DNA from 2 places in the Paenibacillus sp. DRB1-1 genome. Region 2 is predicted to be linked to the other one. Evidence: riboswitches for the same ligand, from Rfam matches in the RefSeq annotation. Region 2 holds a riboswitch; the other holds the start of a gene.
The links. A riboswitch is a leader RNA that binds a small molecule or an ion and turns the genes downstream of it on or off. The one in region 2 is predicted to bind cobalamin.

Region 1 (4,216 bases), 1.7 Mb from region 2:
AGCCAGCCGCATCAGTACAAAAGTCAGCGTGGATACAACGAATACAATGATGAGCAGCTGCGCCACACGTTCCAGTATAAAACGAATCATAGGATACGCAGCTCGTTATTCCGCAATATCAGATTGCGCTGTAATGTAGTAATACTCGATTGGATGGGGTGTAAAACCCTCCACCCCTTTTTTCACACCAAACACATTATCAGGATGCACAATGAACGACTGTGGCAAATCCGCATTGATGATATCCAGCGCTTGTAGTGTCACAGCATTACGCTGCGCTGTATCCTTCGCCAGCTTCAAGCTGTTAAGAATACTCTCTAGCGGTTTGGAACTATATCGGCTTACATTGGCTTCGCTTTTCGAAGAATAAAACATGTCCATAAAATATTGCGGCTCTCCTGTATGAGCAGTAAGCATACTGTACATAGCAAAATCCCAATCGTTTTTGGTCAACGCCTCGTCGATATTTTCCACCTTGCGAATCTTGACCTGGATTCCCTCTTTCAGCAATTGGCTTTGGATGACCTCAGCCATAACAGAGAGCTCCGGACGCTGAGGGAAAGTCAGCAGCGTAACCTCGAACGGCTTGCCTTGCTTAGTCCATGTCCCTTGGGCGTCCTTCTGCCAGCCATCCTTCGTCAACAGCTGCTCTGCCGTTCCCCCCAGCGCTTTACGCTCAACTTTACCAAAGGGAAGAATGCTCGGGAACGGACTGCTTGCTTCCGTACCGAAGCCTCTCATGACGGCGCTCACAATCGATGTGCGCGGAATCAGGCTGTCCACCACCTTACGGTTCGCCGCATCCTTGAATACTGGCGATTCCATATTGTACACGATCATATGGGTGCGCAAGGAGGGAGCCGACAGTACTTGTAGCTTGTCGTTCTTTTTCAGCACCTCTGCGTTATCAACCGGAATATCGGTCGCTACGTCCACCTCGCCGGATTGCAGCGCCATCAGGCGCGAATTCCCGTCCGTAATGAACTTCATCGTCGCTTCAGCCAGTCGTGCCTTCTCGCCCCAATATCCGTCATAACGCTCTACGACCAACGATTGGTCCTTGTTGAACGCTTTGATTTTAAAGGCGCCTGTCATCGCTGGGTAGCTCTGCTCATCTTTCATCGATGCCACATCCAGTACAATCGTCGATGGATCAGCTAGATTGGACACCAACGCCGCATTCGGCTGGTTTGTCGTGATTTTCAAAGCCAGCGGGCCGCTTACATCAATGGACTTCACATTCAGTAAATCCTTCGCCAGATGGCTTTTCTCGATAGAGCGCAGTAAAGATGCTTTTACACTTGCTGCATCCATACTCTTTCCATCATGAAAAGTGACTTTATCCTGCAAGCTGAACGTCCAAACTGTAGGACTATCCTGCTTCCACTCTTTTGCCAGCCAAGCCACAGGCTCCAGCTCTTCATTCAAACGTACTAGTGTCTCACCTGCACCGGATCGCATCACATCCCAGCTATTATCTCCGTGCGGGTCAACGCCCGACGGTTTCCATGTATACGCCATTACCAGCTTTTTATCTGTCGCTGTTTGTTGTACTGACGCGTTTTCACCCTTACCGGAGCTATCCGATGTCTTATTGCTGGCACATCCCGAAAGAGCCATAACTGCCAGCAACAGCATCACCCCTGTACATATCAACCATGAACGCCTGCTACGATTGCTAATCATTCGATGAATCCCCCTCTATCTTGTAAAAGCATATAAACCTAACGCAAAACGCGAAAAAAGCATTCCGGACTACTTGATCAGCAGTCAGAAATGCTTTCATTATAAAATGTCAAAACTCACCTCGAAGCCAACTCCAAAAACATAGAAGGGATCAGATCGGTTTCAGACATTCCGTATGCAGCACGCCTAACCACCTCCCCAGCATCCCGTGGGTCTGACAGTGATGTCAAAACAGGCAGGTCTCCTGACTCCAGGCGCATCTTTCAGGCCTTCCCGGTTCTTCACAGTTCCAGTGGCTGTTCTGAAAGCTCCAGCAGTATCCTGCTGATGCCTGTATACAGTGGCGGGCCCGTGTCGGAATCAACCGAACTTCCCTTTTAAGTGAACACGCTCAAAATCCATCTACATGGTCTCAACAAAACCCCGTACACAGAGTCGTCCGGTTCACACCTGTTTTCTTCCTTTATTTCTTTCCATTACGATCTTATTTTGTTGTCACAGGCTTGTCAATAAATGCTGCACAATAATTTAAATTTGAACGATAAGGTAGAAACAAGACGTAACCTCCAATTGCGTGCACGCAATTGAAGTGTTAAAATTAGGTATAGAGATAATCATCGTGTCCGTATACTAAAAAGAGTCTTCGCCGCGCCAACGGCAAAGACTCTTAGGACTTGAAAGGCTGTGGATCACCACCACGGCGCGCTGCATAACTAAATGTCAATGCAAACGAAACCCACCGTTAGGGGCCAACCTAATTACGCGGTGGGTTTTCGCTTGTTCCGAAATTTTCGACGTAGCCAGCGATAAAGTTTACGAATACTAAACACCAGGCTTAGTAACGTAACCATCCAACGCAACACATCGTAGCACGACACAAGTGTGACCATCGGCTTCACCCCCTTTCGGGAAGCTGCACCGTGGTCCGAAAACATCCACCACTATTCAAAATCCATAAGGTAAATTATACCACGACCTTGCCCACTACTCTAGCAAATTCCTCTAGTAAATAAATCAACTTAAGAGTTAACTTTAGCGCCACTGCACAGTCTCTATATGTCCCCAGACGGCAAGGGTATCTACTATTTAGGCAGCGCCTCTCAGAAGAATCAGGAGGAAGGACGCGGCGTGTACTTTACTTCGAAAATCCAAACCCCGATCTTTATACAGGAAGAGGGTTTCATCAATAACTTCATGCTGCTTAATAAATAACCAGTTCTGGATAACTCCATGCCAAAAAGCCGGAAAAGAGGCATACGTCCTCTTTCCGGCTATCTTATTTTTTCCTAATCATCAAACCTTCTGTGGAACCTCCTGAACCGTCACGCTTTTGACCGATTCGCCCTGTTTTCTCGTCAAAACGATGTTCAAGACAATCGCTGTAATCGAGCCCGAAACGATACCATTTTGCAACAGCATTTTGGCAAAGCTCGGCAGCTGGTCGAACATTTGTGGAAGAACGGCAGAGCCTAGGCCCACGGCAATGCTGCATGCTGCGATCAGCAGATTGCTTTCCTTCCGCAGATCCACTTCTGACAGAATAGACATGCCTGATGCAGCGACCGAGCCGAACATGACGATCATCGCCCCGCCCAGCACAGCGTTAGGAATCACTGTCGTTAAGGCAGCCAGCTTAGGAAGCAAACCAAGAACAACCATGATACCGCCGGCAGCAAAAATAACGTTCCGCGATTTGACGCGTGTGAGTGAAATCAGACCAACATTTTGCGAGAAAGCTGTATAAGGAAACGCGTTAAAAATACCCCCAAGCATAATCGCAAGTCCTTCGGAACGCAGACCATTGACGATCTGCTTCTGCTCCACCTTCTGATCAATTGCTTTGCCTACTGCCAAATAAACGCCTGTAGACTCAACCATACTGACAATATTGACGATAATCATCGTACAAACTGCCATAATGCTAAACTCTGGCTTACCAAAATAAAACGGCTGCGCAACACTCAACCATGAAGCCTCCGCCACGGGAGCAAAATGCACCATTCCCATTCCATAAGCAACCACTGTGCCCGCGAACAACCCAATAAGCACGGAAATCGAGCGCAAAAAGCCTTTTGCCAACCGATTCACAAGCAGAATAACCAGTAGTGTGACTAAGGCCAACAGCAAATTACGTGGCTGTCCAAAATCCGCGCTGCCCTGACCCCCTGCTACATTGTTCATCGCCACCGGAATAAGGGATAGACCGATAATCGTAACCACCGAACCCGTAACCACCGTCGGGAAAAAGCGTAGCAGCTTGCCATACAACGGTGCCGCTAACACCACGAATATACCAGACAAAATAATGGCACCATACGCTGTCGCTAAATTTGAGGTCGAAGCAATCGCGATGATGGGCCCTACTGCCGTAAACGTACAACCTAAAATGACAGGCAGTCTACTACCGAAAAAGCGTGTGCCCATAATCTGTAATAATGTAGCAATCCCGCAAGTGAACAGATCGGCAGCCACCAAATAAGCCATCTGGGCTGGCGTCAGGTGCAATGCTCCCCCTACAATTAGAGGTACA
Region 2 (4,216 bases):
ATCAGGCCCTGTCACCAGACGAATGATATGCGGTACAACGAGTCCCACAAAGCCAATCACTCCACATACCGACACAGCGGCTGCTGTCAGCAGCGTGGAAATGATCAGAACAGATAGCTTCGTCGCATCTACATGAACTCCCATGTGAGCCGCCTGACGTTCACCCAAAGCCAAAATATTCAGCACACGTGCCTTATTCCATAGAAATACCAGTCCTATGACCACATAAGGTAAAAGGATTCCTGTATATGACCAACCGCGCAGACTAAGACTTCCCATCGTCCAGTACAATATTTCATTGACCGTCTCCTTCGACATGGCTGTCAGAAAGGAAACAACCGCTCCCAGAAAGGATTGCATCACCACACCCGACAAAATGAGACTTTGTGTCGGAATTTTTCTACCTTCCCGTGCCAACGTCAGCACCATCCACAGCGTCAGCATTCCGGTCGTAAATGCCACTAGCGGCAGCGTCCATATGCCAACAAATGAAAATTGAAGGCCCCAATAAATCAGTACTGCCGCTCCTACCGAAGCCCCCGAGGATACCCCCAGTGTATACGGATCAGCCAAAGGATTACGCAGCACACCCTGAAATCCGGCTCCCGCCAGCGCCAGCGCTGCCCCTACCAACATTCCCAGTAACACTCGTGGCAATCTGACCTTCAAAATAATCTGCTCTGAGGATGTATTCCAATCCGGTGTAAACGTATCGCCTAACCACGGAAGGTGGTTAACCAGAATGCCCGTGATCTGGCTGACCGGAAGCTTGGCCGAGCCGATGCCAAGACAGAGCAGTAGCGTCAGAAACAGCAAGACAAGACCTGTCCCTCCAAAGCCGATCAGTTTACGGTTCATTTGAAAATTTCAGGATACACGCCCTTGGCCACTTCCTTGAGACCTTCCGTTACGCGTGGCCCCGGACGACTGATCAAATTATCATCCACGGCAAATACCCGGTTGTGGCGAACAGCCGATATTTGATCCCATCCACTGCGAGCTTTAATGATTTCGCCGAGCGTTTGACCAGTTTTGTCGTCCTTGACACTTTTGCTGTACAAAATCACGTCAGGGTTCGCAGCAATAATATTTTCTTCACTAATTTGGTACCACCCCTTCTGCGTGGCACCTACATTTTCGCCGCCCGCCAACGTAATCAGCTCGTCCATAAACTCGCCTTTACCAACTGTCCAGCCTGGTGAAAACTCGACGTATACCCGCAGCTTCTGCCCTTTACCGATATTTTTAACTCCTTCTTTCACTTCCGCTACATCTGCTCTCATCTTGTCAGTCACCGCTCTCGCTTCTTTTTGATGATCGGTGATTTTCCCATACAATTCGATGTTAGCTATGACATCTTCAACTGTCTTCGGTTCCGTTTTAAAAATCATAATTCCCATGTCGCGCAGCTTGGTCGTAGCCTGCTCACTAAGTGATATCCCTGCAAAAACGACTTCCGGGTTAGCAGCAATGATCGCCTCTTCGTTCGGTTTCATAATACCGCCTACTTTAGGCTTTTTCGTAGCTGCTTCCGGGTAATCAGAGTAGTCGGAGACGCCAACTATTTCCTTATCCAGACCGATGGCGAACAGCGCCTCGGTTTCTGCCGGGGAGACGGAAACGATTTTATCCGGCGCTTTTTTGAATGTAAATTCCTGTCCTGTTGCATCCTTAACCGTGAGTGGGTAAACTGTTTTGCCCGGAGGCTCTTGTGCGGTTACGGTCTGTCCCGGCTGCTGTGAAGAATTCTGGTTCTCTTTATTTTCAGCATTTTTTCCATTAGCGCCACATGCACTCAGCACAACTGCCAAAATCAGAACCAATAGACCTGTTGTCCAAACCTTTATTTTTTTTCCTGCCATGATTTGCACCCCTTCATAAAAAAATCGTTAAGAGCGTTACTTGAACATCATCAGATATCTTCTAAATCCAGCCTTCTTTTCCTATCAAAAAAACCCCGCATCCTCATATCAGGACACAGGGGTCACGTTAGCGCAGATCGTGCGCAGGCGGCAGCTTCTTTCCGCATGGACAGTCACTGCGAACACGTCATCCTTTCCTCGAAGGATTATGGTGACAGGCGGACGGGCAGGTATCCTGACTTATGGTAAAATGCATGTCCTGAAGTTCTTTCATATGCTTAGTAGCACATAAAGAAGGACTAACGGGCATGTTTCCATTTACAGTGGCGGGACCGCGCCGGACTCACACCGACTTCCCTTTTAACAGCGCAGGCAAGGGAAACCATAGTTTCATCACGCTGCGCCGACCTCGTCTGCTGGATATTTGATGTAGTGGTAGTCAAGCCGTTCTTTTACTTGATGATTATAGGTTAAAAAGAGGCGGCTTACAACCCAAACAGCCTCTTTATCCGCTGGTGTCTAGCCTAATGAGGAAGCATTTCTGCTATGTAATTGTGCCGTCCTGCCAACCTCAATTGAATCCTAAATGATTCTCCCGGCCTCGGATTCAGACTCCAAAAATCATGACCCGGTATCAGCATGCAAGCCAACTGACGAATTACGCCACCATGCGTAACGACCAAAACTGAGGGCGGCGCAGCAGTCAAATCCATGGGTTGAACTTCCATAGCAACACGCCATTCATACAGAGAGTCAAGAAATTTCCGTAGACGATTCACAAAATCTGCCCAAGACTCTCCTCCAGGAGGGGTTATCCGTTGCGGCTCATCAATCCAAGCGCGATACAAAGACACATCCTTGAGCATGTCATACGTTTTTCCATCCCACTCGCCAAAATGAAGCTCTCGCAGACGTGGTTCCATCATAGGAGACATAGTAGATAGGGAACCTCCAGACGTCAATTCTGATTCCGGCACAATGATCTGCAGGGTCTGGCGACATCGCATTAAATCGCTGCAATAGATTCGAGCAAAGGACTGCCCTTGCAATTTTTCTTGCAAAGGCTTTAATTCCTGCTCTGCTCCCGGTAGCAAACCTAAGTCGGAGTGTCCCAGATATCGACGTTCCTTATTCCATAAGGTTGTACCGTGACGAACTAACACGAGTTCCATGTCCCAATGCAGATCTTCTTTAGCATCATACGGCACCTTATCCTCCTGTGAGTTCGGACTTTGTGCGTATTCTACCGTCCTTTTTGCTGCTATATCTTGTTTCAAGAAATGTCACTTCCTGCTCGATCATTATTCAGTGTGTCACTCCTCACCGCACCCATCCCAAGGCAAAACAACCTGCGGCTCCTAACAAACACAATCCTACAAACATACTGGACACGGCGAACATCAGCTGGATCGTATGCCGTATATCTTTCGACTCTAGCGGTCGTATCCAATCGCCCATGTATGCACGAAAGGAGCGCACGCCATGATACACATTATAGCCTCCAAGACGAATCCCCAGTGCACCAGCAACAGCCGATTCCGGGAAGCCACTGTTCGGGCTTGGGTGCAGACGAGCGTCTCGCTTGACTGTGCGCCAGCTTCTTGCAGCATCTCGCTTGTACATCCACGCCGCTACCACAAGCATTGCCGCTGTCAGGCGTGCCGGAATGTAGTTAGCGACATCATCCAGACGTGCTGAAGCCCAGCCTAAATTCAGATACTTCTCATTTTTGTAGCCAACCATGGAATCAAGCGTATTCACAGCACGATAAGCCAGCGCCAAGGGTGCTCCCCCGATCAAGGCATAAAAAAGCGGGGAAATAATCGCGTCCACGATATTTTCAGCGACCGTTTCGACGGTACCGCGTACAATCTCAGGCTCATCAAGCTGTTGCGTATCCCGCCCAACTATCATGCCCAGCTCCCGCCGTGCCGCAGCCAGGTCATCCGCCTGCAACGCTCGGTATACTGCCATTCCTGCGTCCTTTAGTCCTTTGGAAGCAATCGTGGTCGCAATCAGCACCATTTCTACGCCGACAGACAACCACGGATGAATCCAGGCAAGCAAGTGCAATAGCGCCCAGGCGAGCGCAAAGGAGCCTCCCGCCACAATGAGCGGAAGCAGTATGCCCGCACGTTTTAGCCCCCGGTCACTTCGGACCTGGCGGCGAATCAATTTTTCCAATGCCGAAATGGCATGTCCCATACCGATGACTGGATGCGGCAACCACCTCGGATCACCGATCAGCCTGTCCAAAAGGTAGGCTGCCAGGATAATCAAGCTAACTGTCACGCCGCTGCTCCTCCTCCAGCACTTCACCCAATACAGACAGCAGCCAGTCGTTGGCTTCTGCA

Region 1: linked by a shared signal. The riboswitch ahead of ACQW03_RS12095 (ABC transporter substrate-binding protein) and the one ahead of ACQW03_RS04500 (ABC transporter substrate-binding protein) in region 2 are both predicted to bind cobalamin.

Annotation. Positions count from the first base shown of each region.
Region 1 is NZ_JBODQH010000001.1:2,726,296-2,730,511, reverse strand. Features, by position in the region: gene nikB (nickel ABC transporter permease) at 1-90, opposite strand, end outside; gene ACQW03_RS12095 (ABC transporter substrate-binding protein) at 106-1,686, opposite strand; cobalamin riboswitch at 1,904-2,107, opposite strand; gene ACQW03_RS12090 (nucleobase:cation symporter-2 family protein) at 2,980-4,216, opposite strand, start outside.
Region 2 is NZ_JBODQH010000001.1:986,458-990,673, forward strand. Features, by position in the region: gene ACQW03_RS04495 (FecCD family ABC transporter permease) at 1-858, opposite strand, end outside; gene ACQW03_RS04500 (ABC transporter substrate-binding protein) at 855-1,862, opposite strand; cobalamin riboswitch at 2,071-2,264, opposite strand; gene ACQW03_RS04505 (histidine phosphatase family protein) at 2,387-3,139, opposite strand; gene cbiB (adenosylcobinamide-phosphate synthase CbiB) at 3,183-4,154, opposite strand; gene cobD (threonine-phosphate decarboxylase CobD) at 4,144-4,216, opposite strand, start outside.